Regions from separate parts of the Streptomyces callyspongiae genome, predicted to be linked through region 1. Evidence: predicted binding sites of a transcription regulator. Region 1 holds the regulator's gene; each other region holds the start of a gene.
What was found. Region 1 encodes HrcA, which represses chaperone genes, less so after heat shock. Its sites were predicted from a motif close to TTNGCACTCNGNNNNNCNGAGTGCNAA; they were not measured.

Region 1 (10,365 bases):
GAACGCCCGCAGCACCCGGGGGTCGGGGCACCCGAAGGTGAAGGAGACCAGCGGCACGCGCGCCTCGAGAAGCACGGCGATCTTGGCGTCGTAGGCGTCGTCGGAGCCGCGGTCGGTGTCGCCGAGCTCGGCGGCGTAACGCCTCGCCTCGCCGGCGAGCCGCTCCCGGTAGCTCCCGACTGCATCGGTACCGGCAGCAGGAGGCGGCTGCGGCAGGAAGACGTTCACGCCGAACGGCCGCTCGGTCAGCATCCGCAGGTGCCGGATCTCCTCGTACACGGCCTCCGGCGTCTTGTAGCCGGCGGCGAGGGAGCCGAGCGCACCGGCGTTGCTGACGGCCGCGGCGAGCTCGGGACCGGACGTGCCGCCCGCCATCGGGGCCTGCACGATCGGATGCTCGACGAGGTCGGAGAGCGGGGACTGCGCGGAGGACATGGCGTCATCCTGCCATGCCCCGGGAGCAGTCCGGGCGGGGGCCGTGGGAGCTCTCCGGGGTGGACCGCCGGCGGGCGGGGGCCCACCCCGGGGGGAGAGGCGTCAGCGGCCGTTGAACGCGTCCTTGAGGCGGTGGAAGAGCCCCTGCTGACCGGGCTGGAACTGCCCCTGGGGCCGCTCCTCGCCGCGCAGGCGCGAGAGCTGCCGCAGCAGCTCCTCCTGCTCGTGGTCGAGCTTGGTCGGCGTGGTCACCTCGACGTGCACGATCAGCTGGCCGCGGCCGTTGCCGCGCAGGTGGGTGACGCCGCGCTCGTGGAGCGGGACGGACTGGCCGGACTGCGTGCCCGGGCGGATGTCGATGTCCTCCATGCCGTCCAGCGTCTCCAGCGGCACCTTGGTGCCCAGGGCCGCGGCCGTCATGGGGATGGTGACGGTGCAGTGCAGGTCGTCGCCGCGGCGCTGGAAGACCGGGTGCGGGGTCTCGTGGATCTCGACGTAGAGGTCGCCCGCCGGGCCGCCGCCGGGCCCGACCTCGCCCTCGCCGGCCAGCTGGATCCGGGTGCCGTTGTCGACACCCGCGGGGATCTTGACGGTGAGGGTGCGCCGCGACCGTACGCGGCCGTCGCCGGCGCAGTCCTGGCAGGGCGTCGGCACGACGGTGCCGAATCCCTGGCACTGCGGGCAGGGCCGGGAGGTCATGACCTGCCCCAGGAAGGAGCGGGTGACCTGCGAGACCTCGCCGCGGCCGCGGCACATGTCGCAGGTCTGCGCGGAGGTGCCCGGCGCGGCGCCCTCGCCGGAGCAGGTGCCGCACACGGTCGCGGTGTCGACCTGGATCTCCTTGGTCGTCCCGAACGCCGCCTCGTGCAGTTCGACGTCCAGCCGGATCATCGCGTCCTGGCCGCGGCGCGTGCGCGAGCGGGGCCCGCGCTGCGAGGCGGTTCCGAAGAACGCGTCCATGATGTCGGAGAAGTTGCCGAAGCCCGCGCCGCCGAAGCCGGCGCCCGCTCCCGCGCCGCCGCCCGGTCCGGCCGGGTCGCCGCCCAGGTCGTAGACCTGCTTCTTCTGCGGGTCGGAGAGCACCTCGTAGGCGGTGTTGATCTCCTTGAAGCGGTCCTGCGTCTTCGGGTCCGGATTGACGTCCGGGTGCAGTTCGCGCGCCAGCCTGCGGAAGGCCTTCTTGATCTCGTCCTGCGAGGCGTCGCGCTCCACGCCCAGGACGGAGTAGTAGTCGGTCGCCACTTAACTCTCCGCGAGGATCTGTCCGACGTAACGTGCCACTGCGCGTACCGCTCCCATCGTTCCGGGGTAGTCCATGCGGGTCGGCCCCACCACGCCGAGCTTGGCGACCGCCTCGTCGCCCGAACCGTAACCGACTGAAACCACCGACGTGGAACTCAGGCCCTCGTGAGCATTCTCATGACCGATTCGCACCGTCATGCCGGAATCCGTGGCCTCGCCGAGCAGCTTCAGCAGTACGACCTGCTCCTCCAGCGCCTCCAGGACGGGGCGGATGGTGAGCGGGAAGTCGTGGCCGAAGCGCGTGAGGTTGGCGGTTCCGCCGATCATCAGGCGTTCCTCGGTCTCCTCGACCAGCGTCTCCAGCAGGGTGGCGAGCACCGCCGAGACGGTTCCCCGGTCGTCCGCGTCGAAGCCCTCCGGAAGGTCCTGGACCAGACGCGGCACGTCGGTGAAGCGCTGCCCGGCCGCACGGCCGTTCAGCCGGGCCCTCAGATCGGCGACGGTGGTCTCGCCGATCGGGGTGGGACAGTCGACCAGGCGCTGCTCGACGCGTCCGGTGTCGGTGATGAGCACCAGCATGAGCCGGGCCGGTGCCAGCGCCAGCAGTTCGACGTGGCGCACTGTCGACCGGGTCAGCGACGGATACTGGACGACGGCCACCTGCCGGGTGAGCTGCGCCAGCAGCCGGACCGTGCGCCCCACGACGTCGTCCAGGTCGACGGCGCCCTCCAGGAAGTTGTGGATGGCGCGTCGCTCCGGCGAGGACATCGGCTTGACACCGGCCAGCTTGTCGACGAACAGCCGGTACCCCTTGTCGGTGGGGATCCTGCCGGCACTGGTGTGCGGCTGGGCGATGTACCCCTCGTCCTCCAGGGCCGACATGTCGTTGCGGACGGTGGCCGGCGACACCTTGAGATTGTGGCGCTCCGTGAGCGCCTTGGAGCCGACCGGCTCCTCGGTGCCGACGTAGTCCTGGACGATGGCACGCAGCACCTCGAGCCTGCGTTCACTGAGCACGTGCGCACCTCCCGTCGGGCCGTGTCCGGCTGTCCGGCCTCCGCTCGCCTGGCACTCTCGTGGGACGAGTGCCAGCGTTTCGCAGCCAAGTGTACGGCGGGATGCCATGCCCAGAGCAAGGGCGTCCACACCCGGGACCGCGGGCACGCACCGCGGAGGGGCGACACGGTCTGCGTACCGGTAGCGTCGCGGCATGGACGGCATGTGGGAAGAGCTCGCACCGGGCGTGGTGCGCACCCGGCTGCCCCGGTGGGACGCGACGGCCGGGGCGGTGGCCGGTCCCGACGGCGTGCTGGTGATCGACACCGGATCCTCCCTCGCCGAGGGGGCGGCGCTCCGCGCATCGCTGCGGGAGCTGTTCGGGAGGCCCGTGACCAGGGTCGCGCTCACCCACGGCCACTTCGACCACGTGCTGGGCACAGCGGCCTTCGCCGGAGTCCAGGTGTACGGCGCGGTGGGTCTGGACCGTGTTCTGCGCGGCGGCCGCGAGTCCCTCCGGCACGACGCCCGTCGGCACGGCCTGGCGGCGGACACGGCGGCCCAGGCAGCCGACGCGCTGGTCCTCCCGGAACACCCGGTCAGCGGCGAGATGACCCTCGCGCTGGGCGGCGACCGCCGTGCCGTACTGGTCAACGCCGGCCCGGGCCACACCGGGCACGATCTGGCCGTCCTGGTGCCCGGAGGGGCCCCGGGCGCTCCCCCGGTGGTGTTCTGCGGCGATCTGGTCGAGGAGTCGGGACCGCCGCAGGCGGGGGACGACGCGCAGCCTGGGCAGTGGCCCGCCGCCGTGGACCGGCTGCTGGCTCTCGGCGGCGAGGACGCCCGGTACGTCCCCGGCCACGGCGCCGTCGTGGACGCCGCGTTCCTCCGCGCCCAACGCGACGGTCTGGCCCGTCGCTTCGCCTCCGCCTGACGCGTCCGGACACAATGGGCGGATGCGCAGCCGCCGGTACGACCCCGACCTGACCCCGCCCTGGAAGCGCCGCGCCGCTCCCGTCCCCGAGGTGCCCGCCGAACGGGACCTCGTGGTGGAGGAGGTGACGACCGGCTTCTGCGGGGCGGTGATCGACTGCGAGAAGACCTCCGGAGGGAACGCGGTGACGCTGGAGGACCGCTTCGGGGCGCACCGTGTCTTCCCGATGGAGCCGCGGGGGTTCCTCCTGGAGGGACGGATCGTCACGCTGGTGCGCCCCGCAAGCGCCGCCCCGGCGGCTCCGCGCCGCACACCGTCGGGCTCGGTCGCGGTGCCCGGTGCCCGCGCCCGGGTCGCGCGCGCCGGACGCCTGTACGTCGAGGGGCGCCACGACGCGGAGCTGGTGGAGAAGGTGTGGGGCGACGACCTGCGGATCGAGGGCGTCGTCGTCGAGTACCTCGAGGGTGTCGACGACCTTCCGGCGGTCGTGGACGCGTTCGGGCCCACGCCCGACGCCCGACTGGGTGTCCTGGTCGACCACCTGGTGCCGGGGTCGAAGGAGTCGCGAATCGCCGCGGAGGTCGCCGCGACCCGGGGCGAGGACCTCGTACTCGTGGTCGGCCACCCGTTCGTGGACATCTGGGAGGCCGTCAAACCGGCCGCCGTCGGCATTCCGTCGTGGCCCCGGGTGCCGCACGGCCAGGACTGGAAGACCGGCGTCTGCGAGGCCCTGGGATGGCCGCGGAACACCGGCGCCGCCTGGCAGCGGATTCTGCGCTCCGTGCACTCCTACCGCGACCTGGAACCCGGCCTGCTGGGCCCGGTGGAACACCTCATCGACCACGTGACCGTGGGCGGCCCGACGGGAGGCCCTCCCGGCCGCTGACCGGCACCCGTCAGTCGACGAGGTCCCGGACGACCGCGTCGGCCAGCAGACGCCCGCGGAGGGTGAGGGCCGCGCGACCCTCACCGAACGGCTCCGGGCGGAGCAGCCCCTGGTCCAGCGCCCGCCGGGCGGCCGCGCGCCCGGCCGGCGTGAGCACGTCCAGCGGACAGCCCTGGACCAGCCGCAGCTCCAGCAGGACCCGCTCGACGCGCCGGTCCTCGGCGGAGAGGACCTCGCGGCCCGCACCGGGCGACCGCGAGGCGTCCAGCGCCCGGGCGTAGGCGGCGGGGTGCTTCACGTTCCACCAGCGCACGCCCGCGACGTGGCTGTGCGCGCCGGGTCCGGCGCCCCACCAGTCGGCGCCCGTCCAGTACAGCTCGTTGTGCCGGCAGCGCGCCGCGTCCGAGAGGGCCCAGTTGGACACCTCGTACCAGTGGAAGCCCGCGGCGGCGAGCATCTCGTCGGCGATCAGGTAGCGGTCCGCGTGCGCGTCGTCGTCGGTCATGGGCACCTCGCCGCGGCGGATCCGCCGTGCGAGCTGCGTGCCCTCCTCGACGATCAGGGCGTACGCGGAGACGTGATCCGGCGCGGCGGCGAGCGCCGCCTCCAGGGAGGCACGCCAGTCGTCGTCGCTCTCCCCCGGCGTGCCGTAGATCAGGTCGAGGTTGACGTGGTCGAACCCGGCCCTCCGCGCGTCGGCGACGCACTGTTCGGGGCGTCCGGGGGTGTGGCTGCGGTCCAGGACGCGCAGCACGTGGGCCCGGGCGCTCTGCATGCCGAACGACACCCGGTTGAAGCCCGCCTCCCGCAGCTCGGCGAGGTAGCGGGCGTCGACCGACTCGGGGTTGGCCTCCGTGGTGATCTCCGCGTCGTCGGCCAGGGAGAACTCCTCGCGCACGGCGGCCAGCATCCGGCCGAGGTCCTCCGGCGGGAGCAGTGTGGGGGTACCACCCCCCACGAACACGGTCCGCACGGGGCGCGGATCGTCCCCGAGCACCTTCCGCGCCAGCCGGACCTCCTGCGCGAGGGTGTCCGCGTAGTCCTCGCGGGAGGCCAGGACACCGCCCGCGCCACGCAGCTCACCTGCCGTGTAGGTGTTGAAGTCGCAGTACCCGCAGCGCGAGGCGCAGTACGGCACGTGCAGGTAGAAGCCGAGCGGACGGTCCGCGGCGTCGGCCGTCGCGGAGGCGGGCAGCGAGCCGTCGTGCGGTACCGGTTCGCCGTCGGGAAGTGCGGAGGGCATGGGCCCATTGTGACCTCCCGCAGCCCCGGACCGGGCGCGGGCCCGGCGGCAGCCGGAAACCCGGCTGCCGCCCCACTCCGCTCAGGCCTCTCGGGACCCGGAGTACATCTCCTCGATCAGGTGGCCGAACTCACGCTCCACGGCCGGTCGCTTCAGCTTCAGGCTGGGCGTCAGCTCACCGTGCTCGACGTCCAGGTCCCGCGGCAGGACGCGGAACTTCTTGATCGTCTGCCAGCGCTGCAGTCCGGAGTTGAGCTGCTCCACGTAGTCCCCGACCATCGCGCGCACCTGTTCGGAGACGACGACCTCGGCGTACTCCTTGCCCGCGAGGCCCTCCTGCTCGGCGGCCCACTGCATCAGCGACACCTCGTCGAGCGCGATGAGCGCGGTGCAGAAGTTCCGGTCGGCGCCGTGGACGAGGATGTTGGAGACGTACGGGCAGATCGCCTTGAACTGGCCCTCGACCTCCGCGGGGGCGATGTACTTGCCGCCGGAGGTCTTGATCAGGTCCTTCTTGCGGTCCGTGATGCGCAGGTAGCCGTCGGAGGAGAGTTCACCGATGTCCCCGGTGTGGAACCAGCCGTCCTCCTCCAGTACCTCGGCGGTTTTCTCCGGGAGGCCGTGATAACCCTCCATGATGCCGGGGCCGCGGAGCAGGATCTCGCCGTCCTCGGCGATCCGCACCTCGGTTCCGGGCAGCGGCTTGCCCACGGTGCCGGTGCGGTACGCCTCACCGGGGTTGACGAAGCTGGCGGCGCTGGACTCGGTGAGGCCGTACCCCTCGAGGATGTGGATCCCGGCGCCGGAGAAGAAGTAGCCGATGTCCGGCGCGAGAGCGGCGGAGCCGGAGATGCAGGCCCGCAGGTTGCCGCCGAAGGCCTCCCGCAGCTTCGCGTAGACGAGCCGGTCGGCAACAGCGTGCTTGACCTTCAGCCCGGCGGGGGCGGAGGCGACTCCGGTGCGGCGGAAGTTGTCCTGGGTCACCTTGCCGTACTCGCGCGCGACGCCCGCGGCCCACTGGAAGATCCTGTACTTGGCGGCGCCGCCGGCTTTCGCCTTGGACGCCACACCGTTGTAGACCTTCTCGAAGATCCGGGGGACGGCGGCCATGTAGGTCGGCCGCACCACGGGCAGGTTCTCGATGATCCTGTCGATGCGTCCGTCGACAGCGGTGACGTGCCCCACCTCGACCTGGGCGGCGGTGAGGACCTTGCCGAAGACGTGCGCCAGCGGCAGCCACAGGTACTGGACGTCCTCGCCGGTGACCAGCCCGGTCTGCGCGATGGCTTTCGCCATGTAGGACCAGCAGTCGTGCGGCAGCCGCACGCCCTTGGGCTTCCCGGTGGTACCCGAGGTGTAGATGAGGGTGGCGAGCTGGTCGGAGCGCAGCCCGGCCACGGTCTTCCTGACGCACTCCGGGTTGTCCTCGAGGTGGGCCTTCCCGCGCCGGGCGAGCTCGGAGAGGGAGAGCACCCAGTCCTCCGGGTCGTCCTCCGCGGCGACGGCGTCCGCCTCCTCCATCACCACCACGTGGGCGAGTTCGGGGAGCTCGGCACGCTTCTCCCGCACCTTCTCCAGCTGGGAGGCGTCCTCGGCGATGAGCACGCGGCTGGAGGAGTCGGCCAGGATGTAGGCCGTCTCGCCCGCATCGGTGCTCGGGTAGACCGTGGTGGTGGCCGCGCCGGAGCAGAGGATGCCGAGGTCGCACAGGATCCAGTCGACCCGGGTGTTCGAGGCGATCGCGACCCGTTCCTCGGGCCGCACGCCGAGCGCCATCAACCCGGCCGCAACGGCGAAGACACGTTCGGCAGCCTCGGCCCAGCTGTAGGAGCGCCACTCCTCGGGGCCGTCGCCGGAGGCGGCCACCGGGTAGCGGTACGCCTCGGCGTCCGGGGTGGCCTGCACGCGCTCCAGCAACAGAGACGCCACGGAGGGCGGCCGGTTCTCGATCAGGGATTGTGTGTCGCTCACGACATCCTCCGGGCCCGGGGTGAAGTACATACTCTGGGTGACTCTCCCTTGTGACTCACGAGTAACCAGGGAGCCGCGCTCAGACTAAGCGCCACGAACCTCGTATGTAAGGGGTCGGAGGCCGTGTCGATACCGGAGCGTGACCGGGAGCGGGGTACCACGGGGAAGTCCACACACGACCGCCACACGCTTCACGGCGCGCCCTACGGGACGCGCCGTGAAACAGGGGCGGTGAACAGGGGCGACGGGCCCGCGCCGTGCCGCTACTTCTTGCCCTTGGAGGAGTCGCCGCCACCGGAGTCGTCGGTGGAGAGCGCGGCGATGAAGGCTTCCTGCGGGACCTCGACCCGGCCCACGACCTTCATGCGCTTCTTGCCCTCCTTCTGCTTCTCCAGCAGCTTCCGCTTGCGGGAGATGTCACCGCCGTAGCACTTGGCCAGCACGTCCTTGCGGATCGCGCGGACCGTCTCGCGGGCGATGATCCGGGAGCCGACTGCCGCCTGGATCGGCACCTCGAACTGCTGGCGCGGGATGAGCTCGCGGAGCTTGTTCGCCATCCGCACGCCGTAGCCGTACGCCTTGTCCTTGTGCACGATGGCCGAGAAGGCGTCCACCTTGTCGCCCTGCAGCAGGATGTCGACCTTCACCAGGTCCGCGGTCTGGTCCCCGCTGGGCTCGTAGTCGAGCGAGGCGTAGCCGCGGGTCTTGGACTTCAGCGCGTCGAAGAAGTCGAAGACGATCTCGGCGAGCGGAAGGGTGTAGCGCAGCTCCACCCGGTCCTCGGACAGGTAGTCCATGCCCTGCATGTTGCCGCGCCGCGACTGGCACAGTTCCATGATCGCGCCGATGAACTCGCTCGGCGCCAGCAGGGTCGCCTTGACCATGGGCTCCTGCACCGTCTCGATCTTCCCGGAGGGGAACTCGGTGGGGTTGGTGACGGTGTACTCCGTGCCGTCCTCCATCCGCACCTGGTAGATCACGTTCGGCGCGGTGGCGATCAGCGGCAGGTTGAACTCGCGCTCCAGCCGCTCCCTGATCACCTCCAGGTGCAGCAGCCCGAGGAACCCGACGCGGAAACCGAAGCCCAGGGCGGCGGAGTTCTCCGGTTCGAAGGTCAGCGCGGCATCGTTGAGCTGCAGCTTCTCCAGGGCGTCGCGCAGCTCCGGGTAGTCGGAGCCGTCCATCGGGTAGAGGCCCGAGAAGACCATCGGCTTCGGGTCCTTGTAGCCGGCGAGCGGCTCCTCGGCACCCTTGTGCTGCTGGGTGATGGTGTCGCCCACCTTCGACTGGCGGACGTCCTTCACACCGGTGATGAGGTAGCCGACCTCACCGACGCCCAGCCCGTCGGAGGGCTTCATCTCCGGGGAGTTGGCACCGATCTCCAGCAGTTCGTGCGTGGCACCGGTGGACATCATCCGGATGCGCTCGCGCCTGCCGAGCATGCCGTCGACGACCTTCACATACGTCACGACGCCGCGGTAGGCGTCGTACACCGAGTCGAAGATCATGGCGCGGGCGGGCGAGTCGGCGACACCGACCGGGGGCGGGACCTGGCGCACCACCTCGTCGAGCAGCACGTCGACGCCCTCGCCGGTCTTGGCGGAGACCTTCAGCACGTCCTCCGGCTCGCAGCCGATCAGGTGCGCCAGTTCGGCGGAGAACTTCTCCGGCTGCGCGGCAGGCAGATCGATCTTGTTCAGCACCGGGATGATGGTGAGGTCGTGCTCCATCGCCAGGTACAGATTGGCGAGAGTCTGCGCCTCGATGCCCTGCGCCGCGTCGACGAGGAGGATGCACCCCTCGCAGGCCGCGAGGGACCGGGAGACCTCGTAGGTGAAGTCGACGTGCCCCGGCGTGTCGATCATGTTCAGGATGTGCGACGCCGCACGGTCCGCCTCGTCCTTCGCCTTCCAGGGCATCCGGACGGCCTGCGACTTGATCGTGATGCCGCGCTCACGCTCGATGTCCATCCGGTCGAGGTACTGGGCGCGCATCTGTCGCTCCTCGACGATGCCCGTCAGTTGGAGCATGCGGTCGGCGAGCGTCGACTTGCCGTGGTCGATGTGCGCGATGATGCAGAAGTTACGGATCAGCGCCGGGTCGGTACGGCTCGGCTCCGGCACGTTCGATGGGGTCGCGGGCACGCAGTGTCCTGTCGGGTCTGGATAAGGGCTTCGGGGAACGCTAGTCCCACCCATCGTCCCATGCACACGCCCCGCCCCGGGCACGGGCGTCCGTCACCACCCCCGCGCAGCGGGGCCGGAAGAAGGCGATTCGGCGGCCGGAGCCGCTGCTGATAGCCTGGGCCGCTGTGCCTTCGTGCATACGGAGAGCACACACAGAAGAACCGTACTGAACCCGCAAAGGCTCATTCGTGGCGAACATCAAGTCCCAGATCAAGCGGATCAAGACCAACGAGAAGGCCCGCCGGCGCAACAAGGCGGTCAAGTCCGAGCTGAAGACCGCGATCCGTCGCACCCGCGAGGCCGTGGCCGCCGGTGACGCCGAGAAGGCGAACGCCGCCGCCCGCGAGGCCGGCCGCAAGCTCGACAAGGCCGTCAGCAAGGGCGTTCTGCACAAGAACAACGCCGCCAACAAGAAGTCGGCGCTCGCGCAGAAGGTCTCCTCCCTCAAGGGCTGACCAACCTTCCCGGCCGA
Region 2 (10,365 bases), on a different contig from region 1:
TGACGACGACACGGTCGTAGGACTCCGCGCGCGCCGCGGGGAACTCGGACGCCGCGAACGCGTCCGTCTCCCCCTGCCCGGACGCCTCGCGGAGCGCCGCGTAGGCCTGCGCCATGAACCAGGACGTTCCGCAGCCGCTCACTGCCACCCGCTCTCCGCGCTGCGGCAGCGCCTGCCCGAATCCGTCGGCTTCGTCGGCCGCCCGCTGCCAGCAGTGCGGCTGCGTCGCGATCTCGGTCTCGGTGAGGGACGGGGGCTGCTCGGTTCCGGCAGTCATGGGACGGCGCTCCTCGGTGCGTGCGGTGGACGGGCGGGTGTCGGGAAGTCGGCCGCCCGGGCGGCGTCGACCTTACGTGTCGTGCCTACCCCGGCGCAGAGTAGGTTTGCCGCATGAGCGAGGAAGGGGATCCGGACCGGCGGGACACCGGGGACGGCCTGTCCGAACGGGACCGGGCGGTGCTCGCGCTGGAACGCCGCACCTGGTCGGGGCCCGGTGCCAAGGAACGTGCCGTGCGGGAGCGCCTCGACATGTCCCCCACCCGGTACTACCAGTTGCTCAACGCCCTGCTGGACGATCCGCGGGCCCTCGCCCACGACCCGGTCACCGTCAACCGGCTCCGGCGCCGGCGGGAGGCGCAGCGCGCACGCCGGTGACCCCTCGTGCCCGCCGCGGCTGGGTAGGCTCGCCCCCATGGGCAGTGACCGCGGTGCTCCTTCCGTCCCTCCGGCCCTCCCCGTCCCGGCCACCACGGCGGGGCGCACCGGACTCCGACGGCTCCTCGCCCACCCCGCCCGGGCGGTGGTGGCGCTGGACTTCGACGGCACCCTCGCGCCGATCGTGCCCGACCCCGACCGGGCACGGGCGCATCCCGGAGCCGTACCCGCACTGGCCCGCCTGGCCCCGCAGGTCGCCGCCGTGGCCGTCGTGACCGGACGTCCCGCGGAACGGGCCGTCCGCTACGGCGGGTTCGCCGGCGTCACCGGCCTGGACGGGCTTGTCGTGCTGGGGGCGTACGGCGCGGAGCGCTGGGAGGCGGCCACGGGCGAGCTCACCTCCCCACCGCCGCACCCCGGCGTCGCCGCCGTACGGGAGGAGCTGCCGAACGTCCTGGCGGCAGCGGGCGCGGACCCTGGCGTGCACGTGGAGGACAAGGGCGGTGCGGTCGCCGTCCACACCCGCCGCGCCGCGGAGCCGTCGGTCGCGTTCCGGCGGCTGCGCGCCCCCCTGACGGACCTGGCCGGGCGGCACGGACTCACCGTCGAGCCGGGCCGGGCGGTGCTGGAACTGCGTCCGCCGGGCACCGACAAGGGCGCGGCCGTGACCGGCCTGGCCCGCGCCGCGGGCGCCGGGACCGTGGTGTATGCCGGGGACGACCTCGGCGACCTCGCCGCGTTCGCCGCGGTGGAGGAGCTGCGGGCGGAGGGGCTGCACGGGCTGCTGGTGTGCAGCGGCAGCGACGAGGTCACCGCACTCGCGGAGCGGGCCGACCTCGTCGTCGACGGCCCGTACGGCGTCGTCGCGCTGCTGGACGCCCTGGCCGACGCCCTGGCCGCGCACCGCGGCCGCTGACGGGGCTTCCGGCGCCGCCCGTTCCGCCGGAGGAGGTGTCCCAGCCGGTGGCGGAGCATGGGGCGGAGCACCGCGGGGGAGGCACCCGGTGTGCGGGTGATGACGTGGAACCTCTGGTGGCGTTTCGGCCCGCTGGCCGAACGGAGCACCGCGATCCGGGACGTGCTGCGCGAGGTGCGGCCCGACGTGCTCGGACTCCAGGAGAACTGGACCCGCGGCGACGACAGTCTCGCCGACCGGCTCGCCGAGGACCTCGGGCTGTACTGCATCCGGGCCGAGTCCGACGCACCCGGCGGCTGGCGGCGCCGCCTCGACGAACCGGAGGCCGACGCGTGGGGCGTCGGCAACGCCGTGCTCAGCCGCTGGCCCGTCCGTGACAGCGCCACGCTGCGGCTGCCCACGGCTGCCGGCACGGACGACGGGCGGCTGTGCCTGCACGCCCTGCTGGACGCCCCCGGGGCCCCGGTGCCCTTCTTCACCTCGCACCTGAACTCCGGCCTCGCCGAGTCGGCCGTCCGCGTCGGGCAGGTGCGGGCGCTCGCCCGGTTCGTGGCGGAACGCCGTGCCGGCCACGCGCATCCCGCTGTGCTGACCGGCGACTACAACGCCTGCCCGGACTCCGACGAGATGCGGCTGCTCGGCGGGTACCGCACGGGCCCTGCCGTCCCGGACCAGGTGCTGATCGACGCCTGGGAGTGGGCGGACCCCTCGCAGCCTTCCGCGACCCGGATGGCGCAGAACCCGTACGTCGCGGCGCGGCGCGACCCCGGCGTGCGCCTCGACTACATCCATGTCGCCGAGCCCGGGCCGGGCGGTCTCGGCCACGTCCGCGGGGTGCGCCGTGCGGGCGACGGGCCGGTCGGCGGGGTGTGGCCGTCCGACCATGCGGCGGTCGTCGCCGAACTCGGCGACGGCGCATGAGGCAGGTGCGCGGGGCGTGCGGTACTGCTACGGCGCGGGGGCACGGAGCGCGTCGAGCTGGGCCACGAACCAGGCGGCGGGCGGCAGCGCGGTGGCCGCCTCCGCGAGCCGCCCGGTGCGGGCGGCCCGTTCGTCCTGCGGCATGCTCAGCGCCTCGTGGAGCGCCTGCGCGGTCTCGCGGATGTCGTACGGGTTGACCGTCAGCGCGTCCTCGGCCAGTTCGGCGCAGGCACCCGCTTCGCGGGAGAGGACGAGCGCGCAGCCCTCGTCGGAGACGACGGGCACCTCCTTGGCGACGAGGTTCATGCCGTCCCGGATCGGGTTGACCAGGGCGACGTCCGCCATCCGGTAGGCGGCCAGGGACCGTGCGAAGTCGTCCTCCACATGGAGCACGACCGGGGTCCACGCCGGAGTGCCGAAGTCGGCGTTGATCTCCTCGGCGACCTCGGCCACCTCCGCGGTGTACTCCTGGTACACCGCCAGGTCCTGCCGTGAGGGGTAGGCGAAGGCCAGGTGCACCACCCGGCCCTGCCACTCGGGGTGATCGGTGAGCAGCCGGCGGAAGGCGTGGAGCCCGCGCACGATGTTCTTGGACAGTTCGGTGCGGTCGACCCGGACCACGATCCTGCGGTCGCCGCCGCCGACCTGGGCCCGCAGCTGCTGGCGCCGTTCGGTGACGTCGGGGCGCTGGGCTCGCTCCCGCAGGAAGTCCCCGTCGGCGCCGAGCGGATGGGTGCCCAGGCGGGTGGTGCGGTCCCCGTGGGTGACGAGCAGCCCGCCGTCGTCCGCGGCGGTCACCTTCGCACCCAGCACGTCCGCGCAGCAGTCGGCGAAGGTGCGGGCCCACCGGTCGGTGAGGAAGGCGGCGCGGTCGGCGCCGAGGACGCCGCGCAGCACGGCCGCGGCGACGTCGTCGGGAAGCATCCGGTAGTAGTCCGGCGGTGCCCACGGGGTGTGCGAGAAGTGACCGATCCTCAGGTCCGGGCGGCGTGCCCGGAGCAGGGCCGGCACGAGGGAGAGGTGGTAGTCCTGCACCAGGACCGCGGCGCCCTCGGCGGCCTCCTCGGCGAGCGCGTCGGCGAAGGCGGCGTTGTACGCCTCGTACGCCGCCCACAGGTCGTCGAAGTCGGTGTCGAAGGACGGCTCGACCGGTGTCCGGTAGAGCAGGTGGTGGACGAACCACAGGACGGAGTTGGCGACGCCGTTGTAGGCGCCGTCGAAGACCTCGGCGGGAATGTCGAGCATCCGCACCGCCTGCCCGCCGGTGTCGGCGGGGTCGAGGCGTCGCCCGGCCCGGCGGGTCGCCTCCCGGTCCGAGGGCCCCAGGGCCGCGCACACCCAGACGGCGCCGGCCTCCGGTCCCACGGCGCTCAGCCCGGAGACCAGGCCGCCGCCGCCGCGCGAGGCGAGAAGTTCGTGTCCGGGGCCGTCGGCGGGGCGGTACGCGACGGGGCCCCGGTTCGACGCGACGAGTACCTGGGCGGAACGCTCAGCGGCCATGGCCGGAGCCTAGCCGTCGCGCCCCGTACCGAAACGTATCCGCGCCGGAGGGGTGGAGCGGTGCGGACGGCGGGCGGGCCGGCGCCGCGGGCTCCCGCCGCCCGCCGGTCTCAGTCCCGACCGTGGCGGGGGAGGCGGGCGGCGTACTCGGGCACCCGGAGCATCGGCGGCCGCTCCCCGGCCTCCACGGCGTGCGTGCACGGCACGAAACCGTCCTCGCCGCGGGAGAACTGTGTGAGGCTGGGCCGCAGGGCCTCCCCGCCGGGGAGCCGGAGCTGCGCCGCGTGGTGGATCGCGGCGGCCATCCGGCCCAGCGCCAGCCCGTCCTGGTGGCGGTGGCGCCGTACGCCCACGTCGACCTGGGCGAGGGCGTCCAGGCCCACCGTGTCGAGCGCGTCGACCAGCAGCCCCAGCTCGACGCCGTACCCGACCGGGAAGGGCAGCCGCTCCAGCAGGCCGCGGCGGGCGGCGTACTCCCCGCCCAACGGCTGCACGAATCCGGCGAGCCGCGGCCAGTGCAGGTTCAGCAGGGGCCGGGCCACGAGCTCGGTCACCCGGCCGCCGCCCACGGGACTGTCCCCGAGCGGCCGGTCGTACATCGCCTTGACCAGCTGGAGCTCCGGGTCCGTCAGCAGCGGCCCGACGATGCCGGAGACGAACCGGGAGGAGAAGTCCCGCAGGTCGGCGTCGACGAAGCACACGATGTCGCCGCCGGTCACCAGCAGCGACCGCCACAGCACTTCGCCCTTGCCCCGCACCGCGGGCACGTGCGGCAGCACCTCGTCGCGGTGCACCACCTTCGCCCCGGCTGCGGCGGCGACCTCACCCGTACGGTCGGTGGAGCCCGAGTCGAGCACGACCAGCTCGTCGACGAGCGGCAGCGGGCCGTCCATGAGGTCGCGCCGGATCACCGACACGATGGCGCCGACCGTGCGCTCCTCGTCGAGGGCGGGCAGCACCACGCTCACGCTCGGTGCCCCCGGGGCCGCCTTCGCGGCCGCCAGGTCCTCGCGCGGCCGGTCGGCCGCGGACCAGGAGCGGCGTTCCAGCCAGTCGTGGACCTCGTCCAGCACGTCGGGTTCTCCTTCGTGGCGCCCCCACAGCCCGCTGCGGGGCGCCTGTCTCGCGGTTCGGACGCTCCGCTGTACAGCGCGGTCCGTCCGTTACAGTCTTGAACAACGCGCCCCGCCGGCACATGCCGGGGGTAGCGCCGGAACCGGCCACCGCCGGTCCACAACTTCACACCGCTCATCCAGAGGGGCAGAGGGAACGGCCCGATGAAGCCCCGGCAACCCTCCGGCCGGTCCTGCAGAAAAAGGCGGGGCTCCCGGTTCGGGAAGGTGCCAATTCCGGCTCGTGGTGAGATTCGCCGCGAGGAAGATGAGGAGAAAGGGCCTCGCCTTCATGGCTGTGCACGCTCCTGAGAAGTCAGCCGCCACCGCTCCGCTCGGTCCCGCCGCAGCTCTGTCCTGCCGCGAGTGCGGGGCGCGCAACCCGCTGGGACCGGTCTTCGCCTGCGAGGAGTGTTTCGGGCCGCTGGAGGTCGCCTACGACCTCCCGACCGGCGACCCCGAGGGCCTCCGCGCGCGGATCGAGGCGGGGCCGGACACCATGTGGCGCTACGCGCCGCTGCTGCCGGTGCCGGCCGACGTCGCCGGACGGCCGAACACCGATCCCGGCTTCACCCGGCTCGTGGACGCCGGGAACCTGGCCCGCGAGCTGGGCGTATCCGCCGCCGGCGGGTCGCTCCACGTCAAGGACGACTCCGGCAACCCCACGCACTCCTTCAAGGACCGCGTGGTGGCGATCGCCGTCGAGGCGGCTCGGGCCTTCGGCTTCACCACGCTCTCCTGCTCCTCGACCGGCAACCTGGCCGGCGCGGTCGGTGCCGCCGCGGCCCGCGGCGGCTTCCGCTCCTGCGTGTTCATCCCCCATGACCTGGAACAGGCCAAGGTCGTGATGGCCGCCGTCTACGGCGGCGATCTGGTGGGCATCGAGGGCAGCTACGACGACGTGAACCGTTTCTGCTCCGAGCTCATCGGCGATCCGCTGGGCGAGGGCTGGGGCTTCGTCAACGTCAATCTGCGGCCGTACTACGGCGAGGGGTCCAAGACGCTCGCCTACGAGATCGCCGAGCAGCTCGGCTGGCGGCTGCCGGACCAGATCGTCGTTCCCATCGCCTCCGGCTCGCAGCTGACGAAAATCGACAAGGGGTTCCGCGAACTGATCGAGCTCGGCCTCGTGGAGGACCGCCCGTACCGGGTCTTCGGCGCCCAGGCCGAGGGCTGCTCGCCGGTGTCGCGCGCGTTCAAGGAGGGACACGACGTCGTCCGGCCGGTGAAACCGGACACGATCGCCAAGTCCCTGGCCATCGGCAACCCCGCGGACGGCCCGTACGTGCTGGACATCGCGCGGCGCTCCGGCGGCGCCGTCGAGGACGTCGACGACGGGCAGATCGTCGACGCCATCACCCAGCTGGCCCGCACGGAGGGCATCTTCACCGAGACCGCCGGCGGCGTGACCCTCGGCGTCACCCGCAAGCTGCTGGCGGAGGGCGTGCTGGACCCGTCGCTGACCACGGTGGTGCTCAACACCGGCGACGGGCTGAAGACGCTCGACGCCGTGGCGGAGGCCGCCCGCCCCCGCGCGACCATCCGCCCCAGCCTGGACGCGTTCCGCGAGGCCGGCCTCGCCTGAACCGGCGCGTCACCACCGCCGCACTCCCGTACCCATGGAAGGTGAACCCATGAGCGTCAACGTCCGTATCCCGACGATCCTGCGCACCTACACCGGCGGCAGGGCCGAGGTCCCCGCGGAGGGGGCCACCCTGGCCGAGGTGCTGGCCGACCTGGAGAGCAACCACACCGGCATCGGGGCCCGTGTCCTCGACGACGCCGGGAAGCTGCGCCGCTTCGTCAACGTCTATGTGAACGACGACGACGTCCGCTTCGTCGACGGCCTGCAGACGGCCACGCCGGACGGTGCCGGCGTGTCGATCATCCCGGCCGTGGCCGGCGGCTGCTGACGGGCCGTGGGGCCGGCGCGGGTGCCGTTCCGCGCCGCCGGCCGCACGGGACGACCCCCTCCAGGAGCGCTGGAGGGGGTCAGTCGGTGTTCCGGGAGGGAGTAGAGTGAAACCGTTCCCCTTCTGTGAGTGCCGCGTACCTGTGTGAACGCGCCACTTTGGGCCGGAAATCGATGTCGCTTTTGCCGCACCGGCCCCTTTTTGTCGTCCGGTTTTTCCCCTTCTTCTCCCTCTATGTGGGGAAGTGCCGGTATCAGAATTCTCGTTCTTCCGACCTGTTGCGGACGGCGTTCGGGCAGATACATTCAGCGGCGGTCGACGCGTTCCGGCGCACACCTCCGGCCCGCCGGTGGTGAGGTCTGACCCGGGTCCGCGAAGTGCGGGCTCGTGCAAGGGCCAGTAATAGGGGAGTTAGTAATGGCTCAGGGCACCGTCAAGTGGTTCAACGCGGAGAAGGGCTACGGCTTCATCGCGGTCGACGGTGGTGCGGACGTGTTCGTCCACTACAGCGCGATCCAGATGGACGGCTACCGCACCCTGGACGAAGGACAGCGGGTCGAGTTCGAGATTTCTCAGGGTCAGAAGGGGCCGCAGGCGGACATGGTCCGCGTGACCGGCTGAAGCGCCGACCGGTACCGACGTATCCGGGGCGAGGGCCCGCATCCCATCGGGGTGCGGGCCCTCGCCCGCGTCGTGGTGGTGCCGGTGCGCGCGGAGTTCCGCGCAGGGTCCGTGGCCGAAGGCGCTTGCACTCGAAGGGGTCGAGTGCTAATCATTGGCGTTAGCACTCTGAAGGTGAGAGTGACAGCAGGACCGGGTCGGTGAGGTCCGCAGGCCGGACGGTGCAGGGAACCGTCAGGCTCGCAGACCGTCCGTCGCGGGCGCCAGCGCGGTCCTTCGATGCCCACCCCAGTCCGGGAGGACCACTTCCATGGCCAAGATCATCGCGTTCGACGAGGAGGCGCGGCGCGGCCTCGAGCGCGGGATGAACCAGCTCGCCGACGCCGTCAAGGTCACGCTCGGCCCCAAGGGCCGCAACGTCGTGCTGGAGAAGAAGTGGGGCGCCCCCACCATCACCAACGACGGTGTCTCCATCGCCAAGGAGATCGAACTCGAGGGCGAGTACGAGAAGATCGGTGCGGAGCTGGTCAAGGAGGTCGCGAAGAAGACGGACGACGTCGCCGGTGACGGCACGACGACCGCGACCGTTCTCGCCCAGGCGCTCGTCAAGGAAGGTCTCCGCAACGTCGCCGCCGGCGCCAACCCGATGGCGCTGAAGCGCGGCATCGAGAAGGCCACCGAGTCCGTCTCCGCGGCGCTGCTGGAGCAGGCCAAGGACGTGGAGACCAAGGAGCAGATCGCCTCCACCGCCTCCATCTCGGCCGCCGACGCCCAGATCGGCGAGCTCATCGCCGAGGCCATGGACAAGGTCGGCAAGGAAGGCGTCATCACCGTCGAGGAGTCGCAGACCTTCGGGCTCGAGCTGGAGCTCACCGAGGGCATGCGCTTCGACAAGGGCTACATCTCCGCCTACTTCGCCACCGACATGGAGCGCATGGAGGCGGAGCTCGAGGACCCGTACATCCTCATCGTCAACTCCAAGATCGGCAACGTGAAGGACCTCCTTCCGCTGCTGGAGAAGGTCATGCAGTCGGGCAAGCCGCTGCTGATCATCGCGGAGGACGTCGAGGGCGAGGCCCTGTCCACCCTCGTGGTGAACAAGATCCGCGGCACCTTCAAGTCCGTGGCCGTGAAGGCGCCGGGCTTCGGCGACCGCCGCAAGGCCATGCTGGGCGACATCGCCATCCTCACCGGCGGCCAGGTCATCTCCGAGGAGGTCGGCCTCAAGCTGGAGAACGCCGGTCTGGAGCTGCTGGGCCGCGCCCGCAAGGTCGTCATCACCAAGGACGAGACCACCATCGTCGACGGTGCCGGTGACAGCGAGCAGGTGCAGGGCCGGGTCAACCAGATCCGTGCCGAGATCGAGAACTCCGACTCGGACTACGACCGCGAGAAGCTCCAGGAGCGTCTCGCGAAGCTGGCCGGCGGCGTGGCCGTCATCAAGGCCGGCGCGGCCACCGAGGTCGAGCTCAAGGAGCGCAAGCACCGCATCGAGGACGCCGTGCGCAACGCCAAGGCGGCCGTCGAGGAGGGCATCGTCGCCGGCGGTGGCGTCGCCCTGCTGCAGGCCACTTCGGCCTTCGAGAAGCTCGAGCTGGAGGGCGACGAGGCCACCGGTGCGCAGGCCGTGAAGCTGGCCCTGGAGGCCCCGCTCAAGCAGATCGCGGTGAACGCCGGCCTCGAGGGCGGCGTCATCGTGGAGAAGGTGCGCAACCTCACCCCGGGCAACGGCCTGAACGCCGCGACCGGCGACTACGTCGACATGATCGCCGAAGGCATCATCGACCCGGCCAAGGTGACGCGCTCCGCGCTGCAGAACGCCGCCTCCATCGCGGCGCTCTTCCTCACCACCGAGGCCGTGATCGCCGACAAGCCGGAGAAGGCCGCGGCCGGTGCCGCCGACCCGACCGGCGGCATGGGCGGTGACATGGGCTTCTGATCCTCCCACCGAGGATCGGGCGCTCCGCCCGGCCGCACCGTTCGCTGCGGTGTTCGCCGCGACGCGTGCTGCCCCTGCCTCGCAAGGGCCCCTCCCCGCCGGGGAGGGGCCCTTGCGCATGCCTGTGACATTCCGCACCGCGTCGCAGGTGAATGGGCGTCGACCGGTGGGTTAGGTTCCGTCCGGAACGCTTCAAACGGAGGACCGTATTCCGGTTCCCGCGGCCCCGGACGCACCACGCTGCACGAGGAGCCGAGCACTCCCCGACTCCGAGGAAATCCCTGACCCATGCACACCCTGGACACGTTGATCGTCGAGATCAACGACCACTTCTGGACGTACCTGCTCATCCCGCTGGTCGCGGGAGCGGGCCTGTGGTTCACCCTCCGCTCGAAAGTGGTGCAGCTGCGGCTGTTCCCCGAGATGCTGCGCGTCCTGAAGGACCCCGCGCCGGACGCGGCGTCGGGCAGGAAGTCCGTCTCCGCCTTCGGCGCCTTCACCCTCTCCGCGGCCGCCCGCATCGGCACGGGCAACGTCGCGGGCGTCGCCGCCGCCATCACCCTCGGCGGCGCGGGAGCGGTGTTCTGGATGTGGGTCATGGCGCTGATCGGCGGCGCCACCGCGTTCGTGGAGTCGACACTGGCCCAGCTCTACAAGGTGCGCAACGACGACCGGGACGACGAGAACACCTTCCGGGGCGGACCGGCGTACTTCATCCAGCACGGCCTCGGCAGGCGCTGGGCCGGAATCGTGTTCGCCGTGATCATCACGCTCACCTTCGGGTGGGTC
Region 3 (10,365 bases), on a different contig from region 1:
CCCCGTGGACCTGCTGGTCAACAACGCGGGCTTCGGCGCCAAGGGGCGGTTCCTCGACGTTCCGATGTCCGAGGAGCTGGCCATGCTGCGGGTCCACTGCGAGGCGGTGCTGCGCTCCACGGCCGCCGCCGTGACGGCGATGCGCACCCGCGGACGGGGCGGTGTGATCAACGTGGCCTCGGTGGCCGCGTTCGTGCCGCGGGGTACCTACGGCGCGTCGAAGGCGTGGATCACCCAGTTCACCCAGGGCGTGGCGGCGGACGCCGCCGGATCGGGCGTGCGGCTGATGGCGCTGTGCCCGGGCTTCGTGCGCACCGAGTTCCACCAGCGGGCCGGCATGGGCACGGGCAACATCCCGCGGTGGATGTGGCTGGAGGCTCCGGACGTGGTCGAAGCGGCGCTCGCGGACCTGGCGCGCGGCCGCACCCTGTCCGTCCCCGATCCCCGCTACAAGGCGCTGCTGGGACTGACGAAGCTGGCACCGCGCCGACTGCTCTCCCGTGCGACTTCGACCACGGGCCGCCGCTACGGCCCCGATTGAGCACGTGAGCACGGGAGAAATGCGTCGTAGGGTGGAGAAAAAGGGCCGCCGCCGGCGTCCGTCTCTCTTCCTCGGCACCGGGACGACTCGTCGACGAGGCCCCCGGGCCAGGTCCGCGGGGTCCGGGCCATGGGCGGGAGGCGCCATGACATTCATGCAGATGATCGACTGCCGGACCGACCGGTTCGAGGAGATGGACCGGCTGATGGACCGGTGGGCCGCGCAGACGAAGGGCAAACGGACGGCGACCCACGAGACGATAGGCCGCGACCGGTCCGACGGCGCGCACTACATCGAGATCGTCGAGTTCCCCTCCTACGAGGAGGCGATGCGCAACTCGCAGCTCCCGGAGACCGATCAGCTGTACCAGGAGATGGTCGCGCTGTGCGACCGCATCCCGGAGTTCACCGATCTGGACGTGGTGCGGGACGAGAGGTTCCTGAAGGAGACCTGCCGGCGCGTCTTCGACGAGGTCGGGGCCCGCGGGGAACTCGCCGTCGTGGACGAGATCTTCGCGGACGACTACATCGACCACGACATCTCGCACGAGACGGAGTCGACGACCGGTTCCGCCGTGATGAAGGAGGACGTCACCCGGTGGCGTCGGGCCTTCGACTTCGACTTCACCCTGGACGCGCAGATCGCGGAGGGCGACACCGTCGTCACCTGCTGGACGTGGCGGGGAACGCACCAGGGCGACTTCATGGGCCTCGCCCCCACCGGCCGGACGGTCACCATGACGGGCACCACCGTGTTCCGGTTCGAGGACGGGCGGATCAAGGAAGGCTGGTGGCACTACGACATGCCGCGGCTCCTGCGGGAGCTCGGCGTCGGCGCCGGGGCCTGACGAGCGGGAGACCGAAGCACACGGGAGCGGTCCTCGGCAGCGGGACCAGCCCCGCGCGGGCCGACGGGCGAGGCCCGACCCGCCCCCGCAGGGGTGGGCCGGGCCTCGGTGTCCCGGGGCCGCGCGGACTGCGCGGCCCCGGACCGTGCCGTGAGGTCAGTGCGCGTGACCGTGGCCGTGGCCGCCGGCGGCCTCTTCCTCCTCGGCCGGCTTCTCGACGACCAGCGTCTCGGTCGTGAGCAGCAGCGAGGCGATGGACGCCGCGTTCTCCAGCGCGGAGCGGGTGACCTTGACCGGGTCGATGACGCCGGCCTTCACCAGGTCGCCGTACTCCCCGGTCGCGGCGTTGAAGCCCTGGCCCTTGTCGAGCTCGGAGACCTTGGAGGTGATGACGTAGCCCTCGAGGCCGGCGTTCTCGGCGATCCAGCGCAGCGGCTCGACGAGCGCGCGGCGGACGACGGCGACACCGGTGGCCTCGTCGTCGCTCTTGCCGAGCGAGTCCTCCAGCACCTTGGTGGCGTGGACGAGAGCGGAGCCACCACCGGAGACGATGCCCTCCTCGACCGCGGCGCGGGTCGCGGAGATGGCGTCCTCCAGGCGGTGCTTCTTCTCCTTGAGCTCCACCTCGGTGGCCGCACCGACGCGGATCACGCAGACACCGCCGGCCAGCTTGGCCAGGCGCTCCTGCAGCTTCTCGCGGTCCCAGTCGGAGTCCGTGGTCTCGATCTCGGACTTGATCTGGGCGACGCGGCCCTGGACGTCCTCCGAGTTGCCGGCACCGTCGACGATCGTGGTGTCGTCCTTGGTGACAGTGACGCGGCGGGCGGAGCCCAGCACCTCCAGACCGGCCTGGTCGAGCTTGAGGCCGACCTCCTCGGCGATGACGGTGGCGCCGGTGAGGGTCGCCATGTCGCCGAGCATGGCCTTGCGGCGGTCACCGAAGCCGGGGGCCTTCACGGCGACGGCGTTGAAGGTGCCGCGGATCTTGTTGACGACCAGGGTGGAGAGCGCCTCGCCCTCGACGTCCTCGGCGATGATCAGCAGCGGCTTGGAGCTGTTGCCGGCCTGCATGATCTTCTCGAGCAGCGGCAGCAGGTCCTGGATGGAGCTGATCTTGCCCTGGTGGATCAGGATGTACGGGTCGTCGAGGACGGCCTCCATACGCTCCTGGTCGGTGACCATGTAGGGCGACAGGTAGCCCTTGTCGAAGGCCATGCCCTCGGTGAAGTCCAGCTCCAGGCCGAAGGTCTGCGACTCCTCGACGGTGATGACGCCGTCCTTGCCGACCTTGTCCATCGCCTCGGCGATGAGTTCGCCGACCTGCTTGTCCTGGGCGGACAGCGCGGCGACCGCGGCGATGTCCTCCTTGGAGTCGATCGGGCGGGCGATGCCCGACAGGTCGTCGGCGACGGCCTTCACGGCGGCGTCGATGCCGCGCTTGAGAGCGGCCGGGGAGGCGCCGGCGGCGACGTTGCGCAGGCCCTCGCGGACCAGCGCCTGCGCGAGCACGGTGGCGGTGGTGGTGCCGTCACCCGCGATGTCGTTGGTCTTGGTCGCCACCTCCTTCACGAGCTGGGCGCCCAGGTTCTCGTACGGGTCCTCGGCCTCGACCTCGCGGGCGATGGTCACGCCGTCGTTGGTGATGGTCGGGGCGCCGAACTTCTTGTCGATGACGACGTTGCGGCCCTTGGGGCCGATCGTCACCTTGACGGTGTCGGCGAGCTGGTTGACGCCGCGCTCGAGGGCGCGACGGGCGTCCTCGTCGAACTTCAGGATCTTGGCCATGGGAGCTTTGGGGTCCTCTCGAACGAACCGCGCCCCGGTCCCGGCAGTTCAGGCGTGACGGGTACCGGGGCACGGATCGAAAGCGTTCTTCTGCTTTCGGAGCTTGCTGGAGGTGCTTACTTCTCGACGATCGCGAGAACGTCGCGGGCCGAGAGGACGAGGTACTCCTCGCCGTTGTACTTCACCTCGGTGCCGCCGTACTTGCTGTAGAGCACGACGTCGCCGACGGAGACGTCGAGCGGCAGGCGGTTGCCCTCCTCGAAGCGGCCCGGGCCGACGGCCAGGACGGTGCCCTCCTGGGGCTTCTCCTTGGCAGTGTCCGGGATGACCAGACCCGACGCGGTGGTCTGCTCGGCGTCGAGCGGCTGGACCACGATGCGGTCCTCGAGCGGCTTGATGGCAACCTTGGAGCTGGTGGCGGTCGTCACGATCCGACCTCCCCCTTCGGAGTTCTCAACGGGGTGATGAATGTCTGGGGTGGCGACCTGGTAGACCCGTCGTCGCGGGTGCCGGATCTGCCCGTCGCTTCGGTTGGCACTCACCTGTGGAGAGTGCCAGAACTGAGATTATGCCGCGGTTAGCACTCCGTCAACCAGAGTGCCAAAACACGGAGTGTCCCCGCCCGTGCCCCCGCCGTCGGCGCAGGCCCCGGAAGGCCGCCCAAGAGCCCGCGCTCGGCGCGCAGCCTCATGCCGCCACCTGCCTCCGGGCGGCGAGCACCTCCTCGTAGTACCCGACCAGGCGCTCGCCGACGGCCCGCCAGCCGCGGTCCGCGACGGCCTCGAGCCCGGCGGCGCCCATCCGGTCGCGGAGCGCCGTGTGCCCGGCGAGAGCGGCCACCGCGTCCCGCACCGCGACGGCGTCCTGCGGGGGCACCAGCAGGCCCGTCCGGCCGTGGTCGACGAGGTCGAGCGGGCCGCCCGCGGCCGGGGCGACCACCGGGACACCACTGGCCTGCGCCTCCTGCACGGTCTGGCAGAAGGTCTCGAACGGACCGGTGTGGACGAAGACGTCGAGCGAGGCGAAGATCCGGGCGAGGTCGGTTCCGGTGCGGCGGCCGAGGAAGTGGGCGCCGGGCAGCGCCGCACGGAGCGAGGGCTCGCTCGGCCCGTCACCGACCACCACGGGCCGCACCCCCGGAAGTGCTCCGGCGGCCGAGAGGAGGTGCACCCGCTTCTCCGGGGCGAGGCGCCCCACGTAGCCCACGAGCAGTTCCCCGTCGGGCGCCAGGGAGCGCCGCAGCTCCTCGTCGCGGCGGGCGGGCGTGAACCTTTCGGTGTCGACACCGCGCGGCCACAGCCGCACCCGGGGTATGCCGTGGTCGGCGAGTTCCCGCAGCGAGGCGGTCGACGGGGCGAGGGTGAGATCGGCGGCCCGGTGCACCGTACGCATCCGGCGCCAGGCGGCGCCCTCACCGGCGCCGAGGTAGGTGCGGGCGTAGCCGGCCAGGTCGGTCTGGTAGACGGCGACGCTGGGCACACCCGCACGGACGGCGGCGGCGATGCCGCGCGCGCCGAGGACGAACGGGCTCGCCAGGTGCACGACGTCCGGACGGTGCCGCGCGACGGCCGCGGAGAGGCGGCGGCTGGGGAGCGCCACCCGGACCTGGGCATAGCCGGGGAGGGGGAGGGACGGCACGGACACCACCGGGGCGGGGCCGTCGGCGCGGACGCGGGAACCCGGCGGCGGCGCCGGTGCGACGACCAGCGGTTCGTGCCCGGCGCGTGCCAGGTGGGAGGCGGTCTGCCAGGTGGTGTGGGCCACGCCGTTGACGTCCGGCGGATAGGACTCGGTGACGATGACGACTCTCATACGGCCGTTGTGGCGCCCGCGGGCGTGCCCCGGTCCACGGGCGTGTGTCCGCCGGGGAAACGCCCGTTGAGCGCTTTCCCGGAGCCCGTCCCCGGCGGGCTCTCCCCTTCCCCGGGCGCGGAGCGGGCCCTGCAGGGTCGGTGGAGCGTACGGCGGGGCGGTGGAGCGCAGGCCGTTCCGCGACTCAGAGGTAGTCCTCCAGGCGTGCCACGGCGTATCCCTGGTCGGCCGCCAGCCGGAGCACCCTGCGGAGCATGTCGGCCATGGTGCCGCCGTCGCCCCAGGAGGCGGGGCCCCGGTAGTGCGTGAGGATGATCGCCCCGGGGTAGAGCCGGTTCCCCGGTTCCTGGAAGTCGATGCGGTCGGCCCATGCCTCCATGCCCCAGAGCACCACCGCGTCGATGCCGCAGGCCCGGGCGGCGCGCAGCGTGGCCCGGTCGTAGGAGCCGTAGGGCGGGCGGAAGAGGCGGGGCTGCGGACCGCCCAGCTCCTCCTGGATGCGGTCCTGCTGGCCGCAGATCTCGCGGCGCTGCGCCCGGTGGCCGAGTCCCGGCAGGTAGGGGTGGTGCAGCGTGTGGTTCTGCGTGGTGCCGCCCGCGTCGGCCAGGGCGCGGAAGTAGTCGTAGCCGACGCCGGGTTCGACCTCCTCGTCGGTCAGGAACGAGGTCACGGGGATGTCGAGGTCGTCGACCATCTGCAGGAACTCCCGGCTCTTGCGCGCTCCGTCGTCGATGGTCAGGAAGACGACGCGGTCGTCGGTCGGGACGCTGCCGACGACGCGCGCCCCGCGGACGCGCGGTTTCAGCGCGGGAGGGTCCGGGGCGAAGGGCGGGGGCTTCTTCAGGCCCCATGCGCGGAACGCGGCGACACGGCGCGCGAGGCGGTCGGCGTAGGCGTCGAGCGCGTCGGCGGTGCTCCGGGCGCGGGCGCGGGCCGCCGGTCCGACTGCGGCGGACAGGGCGAGTGCGGGAGCGGCGGCGTGCCCGTGCAGGACGCGGGGCTCGCCCGGGCGGGCGGCTCCGCCGTGCTGCCCGGTGCTCCGGCTGCCTGCGGCGCGGAGGTCCGCGCCGGAGGGGCGCCCGGAGGCGAACGAGGTGGTCGGTGCCGCAGGGCCGCCGCCCGCCGGCAGCGGAGCACGTGCGGCCTGCGGAGCGGCGGGCTCGGGCCGGGACTCGCCGCTCGGTCCCTTCTGCGGGGCGAGGGCGGCGAGCAGCGCGAGCGCGGAGAAGGCCAGAGCCGACCAGGTGAACCGATCGGTCTTATTTCCTTTTTGTAGTACTACACGCATAACGCCGGATCGTGCCACCGAGAGCCGGGGCGGCCCGGGCGACGTTCCGGAGCGGCAGGGAGAATGAGCCGTGTGGCCGTACCCGACACCCCCGACACGCCTGACGACCCGTCCGCGCCCGACGACGCGGCAGCCGCCTTCGCCGCACTCCTGACACCCGAAGGGGCGATGCTGCTGGACGGACTGCGCGACTACGACCCGGCGGACGAACTGGCCGTCGCCACCCGCCTGCGGCGCAGCCACCCGGCAGCACTGGTGACCGCGGCGCTCGCACAGGCACGGCTGCGGCAGCGCGCGGCCGCCAAGTTCGGCGAGGACGCCGCCCACCTGTACTTCACGCCGAACGGGCTGGAACAGGCCACCCGCACGGCCGTCGCGGACCACCGGGCCGCCCGCTTCGCCGCACTCGGCGCCCACCACGTCGCCGACCTCGGGTGCGGCATCGGCGGCGACGCGCTCGCCCTCGCCCGCCGCGGCATCCGGGTGCGAGCCGTCGACCGGGATCCGCTGACCTGCGCCGTGGCCCGCGCCAACGCGGACGCCCTCGGCCTCGGAGACCTGATCCACGTGCGCTGCGAGGACATCGAACAACTCGGCGCGGCCGATCTCGACGACTGCGACGCGGTGTTCGTGGACCCGGCGCGGCGCGGCGGGCGCGGGCGCGGCCGGGCCCGCATCTTCGACCCGGAGGCGTACTCGCCCCCGCTCAGCCGGGCGATCCGCACGGCCCGCAGCCGCCGGTACGCGGCGCTCAAGGTGGCCCCCGGCATTCCGCACGAGGCCGTCCCCGAGGACGCCGCCGCCGAATGGGTATCCCACCGCGGCGACGTCAAGGAGGCCGTCCTCTGGTTCGGCGACCCCTCGGCGGCACGCGTCCGCGCCACGCTGCTGCCCGCGGGGGACACGCTCGCCGGCGGTACGGCGGACCCGCCGCCCGTGGGCCCGGTGGGCCGCTACCTGTACGAGCCGGACGGCGCCGTCGTCCGCGCCCACCTCGTCGCCGAGATCGCCGCCGAACTCGACGGCAGACTCCTCGATCCGACGATCGCCTACATCACCGCCGACACCCGCACGCCGACCCGGTTCGCCACCGCGTACGAGATCACCGACGCCCTGCCGTTCCACGTGAAGCGACTGCGTGCGCTGCTGCGCGAGCGCGAGGTGGGCACGCTCACGGTGAAGAAGCGCGGATCCGCCGTCGAACCCGAGGAGTTGCGGCGCAAGGTCAAGCCGAAGGGGCCGCACTCCGCGACGGTCTTCCTGACCCGGATCGACGGCGCGCCCAGCATGCTCATCGGCCGGCCGTGCCCGTGAGGGTACGGCCGGGAGCCTCGGCGGCCCGGCGGCCCTGGGCCGGCGTCAGCGGGAGAGCCGCGCGCCCGACTCCGGAACGACGGCGAGCGTCTGCAGGTAGGACGCCGCGCAGAGCTGGTGGTAGTGGAGAGGACCGATCTTGTGCCGGATCTTCTCGATGTGGAACCGCACGGTGCGGCGGCTGATGCCGAGCTGCTCGGCCATCTCCTCGTAGGAAGGGGCATGCGCCAGCAGGGAGAAGACCTCGGACTCCCTGTCGGACAGCTCTCCGGTCAGGGCGAGGGCGGCGGCCAGCGGTTCGGGTAAACGTCTCGCATATGACGGATCTCCAGCAGGCATACATGACATGTTCACACGCCCGGCACGGCGGACCGAAGGGACCCTCGAGCCGAATCCGCGCCGTCAGGAAAGGAGCTCGGCGGCCCGTTCCAGCCGCTGCTCGTGCTGCCGACGGGCCAGGGCCAAGGTCTCGGCGTTCCGGTCGATCAGCCGCTCCTGGTACGCGGTGGTCACCGCGAAGCGCACCCCGACCAGGTTGACCTTCTTCTTGCACGCGACGTCCGCGCCGGCCGCGGCGACGGCGGCGGGCGAGGACAATTCCTCGTTGCTGCGGAAACCGAGTTCGGCGGCAGCGTCCATCGGATCGCTGACCGAATACCCCGCCTTCTCCATGCACGCCGACCACTTCGTGTCGTTCCGCCGCACGCGGGAGTCCGCACGGGTCCGGGACTCCGCCTCGCTCCTGAGGTTGAAGACGTACATGATGTCCACGGCGTTCGACTTCGGCGCGTACAGCTTCAGAAACGCCTCGCGGGTGCAGCCGCCCACCGGAACCGTCCGGCCGTTGACCTTCTCGTCACTGCCGCCCTCCCGTCGCGCCGCCTCCTGGTTCGTCGGCAGGGACTGCGGGTCGACGTCGTCCGCGCCGCTGAGGACCAGCCGCTCCGCACCGGACAGCGCGGGGCGTACGGGCCGCTCCCGATCGCCGTCGAGGGACTGCGGATTCCGGTAGCCGTACTGCGCGACCTCGTTGCTGTCGACCACACCGAAGACGTACCGATTGCCCGTCGCCGGTGGCGCCGGGCGCCGCGGAGCGCTGTAGGAGAACCCGAACCGGGACATGCACCGCGCCACCAGGGCGTCCTGCGCACGCCGCAGTTTCTGCCGTTCCGCGGCGGTGGACGCGTAACCACTCAGCGGGAACTCGATGTTCTCGGTCTCCAGCATGGCCGGAATCCTTCCCAGATCGGGTTCACCGCCCGCGTCGGAGGCGGGCTCGCCGGCGCAGGCGGACAACACCGCCAGGCATGCGGCAGCGAGCACCGGAGCCACCCGGCGGACGGAGAAGGAGGACATGCGGAACCTCGGGAGAATCGGAAGAGGGTTTGCTGCTGCGGTCCCCCTCCGCTCTCCCGGAGGGGGACCGCAGCAGCACCGGGCGGGGGTCGGCGGCGCGCCGAACGTTGCGTCAGCTGTTCGTCGCCGAAATCTCGTTCTTGAAGGTGCTGGAGGCATTGCCCGAGTAGCCGCTCGGAATGGTGCCCCACGACCCGTGGTAGTTCGCGTCCGTGTAGACGTAGTAGTCGAAGACGTCGTCGCGGTTCCAGTAGGAAGCGGTGTTGTCGTTCGTGGTCTGGCCCGAACCGCTGCAGCTTCCGACGAAGGTGTCGTTCGAGAAGTCGCTGTCACTGTCGTAGACGTCGAAGACGCAACCGGCCGTTCCAGAGTTGTAGTACAGGCCGAACTCGTACGTCTCGAGAACGCCGTTCTTGGGGTCGGCTGCGGCACTCGTCACCGTGCCGGCCAGCAGTCCTGCGGTGCCGGCGGCAACGGCCGCCAGCTTGCCGAGACGGAGGATCGTGCGTCCGGACATCACATCTCCAGGTGATTTGTGGGTGGTCCGTAGCAGGAACGCCCGCAGTCCAACAGGCCGTCCGGCGGGTGTCTACTGGCGCGAGGGACAGTAGCGGCCACCGCGACGCGCTGGTAAGTTCCCCGCCGCCGTGCGACAAGGCATCGCCCGGTTTCCTCCGGGGCACGTCACCCCGCCCTTCCGCATTCTTCTCGTGCGTGGTTCCAGGAGTCGCCGCATGCGCCCCACTCTTTTCGTCTGCGGAGCCGTTCTGGCAGCGGTCGCACTGGCCGGCTGCTCCGGCCCCACCGACGGGACCGCCGAAGCCTCCCCGAGCCCGTCGGAGACCGTGAGCGCGGAGGAAGTCGCCTACTACCGCTGCCTCGGGGACAACGGCCTCGTTCTGGAGACCCCCAACCCCGGCCAGATCCGGGTGGACAAGGACGCGAACACCGACAAGGACGTCGCGATGGCGGCCGAGGAGGAATGCCGGCCGCTGCTCGACGCGATACCCGATGCACCGGTCTCCGAGGAGGCCCTCGAGACGGCGCGTGATGTCAGTGCCTGCGTCAGGGAAAAGGGCTTCGAGGACTACCCGGACCCCGACCCGAGCACCGGCGAGGTCGACCCGGGCGCCGCGGGCGTTCCCGAAAACCCGGAACTCCGCGCCGCGCTCTCGGACTGCCGTCCGGAAGGCACCGGAACGGGCGACACCGTCGTCGGTGGCTGAGGCGACGCCCGGAGACGGAAACGAAGGAGCCGGAGGTGCGCCGTGCCGGGAAGGGTGAGGCCGTGACAGGCGAAGGAGCCGCGACGGACGACGGAACGGCGCGGACCGGCGAGCCGGAGCCGGAGTCGCAGTCGGCTGGGAGCTCCTCCGACGGACTGCGGAGGCGGCGCCGCTGGGTCTTCGCGGTGGCCGTCGG

Region 2: the regulator HrcA is predicted to act here: its motif matches at 7,762-7,788, upstream of groL (chaperonin GroEL).
Region 3: the regulator HrcA is predicted to act here: its motif matches at 3,751-3,777, upstream of groES (co-chaperone GroES).

What each region holds. Positions count from the first base shown of each region.
Region 1 is NZ_JBJZOM010000008.1:86,627-96,991, forward strand. Features, by position in the region: gene ACL06G_RS09805 (nitronate monooxygenase) at 1-435, opposite strand, end outside; gene dnaJ (molecular chaperone DnaJ) at 538-1,677, opposite strand; gene hrcA (heat-inducible transcriptional repressor HrcA) at 1,678-2,694, opposite strand; gene ACL06G_RS09820 (MBL fold metallo-hydrolase) at 2,888-3,607, shown strand; gene ACL06G_RS09825 (DUF3097 domain-containing protein) at 3,630-4,493, shown strand; gene hemW (radical SAM family heme chaperone HemW) at 4,504-5,736, opposite strand; gene ACL06G_RS09835 (AMP-dependent synthetase/ligase) at 5,818-7,707, opposite strand; gene lepA (translation elongation factor 4) at 7,971-9,851, opposite strand; gene rpsT (30S ribosomal protein S20) at 10,082-10,348, shown strand.
Region 2 is NZ_JBJZOM010000015.1:100,263-110,627, forward strand. Features, by position in the region: gene ACL06G_RS16200 (SIS domain-containing protein) at 1-277, opposite strand, end outside; gene ACL06G_RS16205 (DUF3263 domain-containing protein) at 391-654, shown strand; gene otsB (trehalose-phosphatase) at 692-1,570, shown strand; gene ACL06G_RS16215 (endonuclease/exonuclease/phosphatase family protein) at 1,670-2,491, shown strand; gene ACL06G_RS16220 (alpha,alpha-trehalose-phosphate synthase (UDP-forming)) at 2,519-3,991, opposite strand; gene ACL06G_RS16225 (glucosyl-3-phosphoglycerate synthase) at 4,102-5,064, opposite strand; SAM riboswitch class I at 5,237-5,378, shown strand; gene thrC (threonine synthase) at 5,396-6,688, shown strand; gene ACL06G_RS16235 (MoaD/ThiS family protein) at 6,738-7,016, shown strand; gene ACL06G_RS16240 (cold-shock protein) at 7,434-7,637, shown strand; gene groL (chaperonin GroEL) at 7,948-9,576, shown strand; gene ACL06G_RS16250 (alanine/glycine:cation symporter family protein) at 9,865-10,365, shown strand, end outside.
Region 3 is NZ_JBJZOM010000018.1:73,481-83,845, forward strand. Features, by position in the region: gene ACL06G_RS17730 (SDR family NAD(P)-dependent oxidoreductase) at 1-541, shown strand, start outside; gene ACL06G_RS17735 (ester cyclase) at 687-1,388, shown strand; gene groL (chaperonin GroEL) at 1,545-3,173, opposite strand; gene groES (co-chaperone GroES) at 3,290-3,601, opposite strand; gene ACL06G_RS17750 (glycosyltransferase family 4 protein) at 3,861-4,985, opposite strand; gene ACL06G_RS17755 (polysaccharide deacetylase family protein) at 5,170-6,273, opposite strand; gene ACL06G_RS17760 (class I SAM-dependent methyltransferase) at 6,337-7,587, shown strand; gene ACL06G_RS17765 (helix-turn-helix domain-containing protein) at 7,633-7,926, opposite strand; gene ACL06G_RS17770 (hypothetical protein) at 7,990-8,943, opposite strand; gene ACL06G_RS17775 (peptidase inhibitor family I36 protein) at 9,056-9,460, opposite strand; gene ACL06G_RS17780 (hypothetical protein) at 9,678-10,169, shown strand; gene ACL06G_RS17785 (peptidoglycan-binding protein) at 10,232-10,365, shown strand, end outside.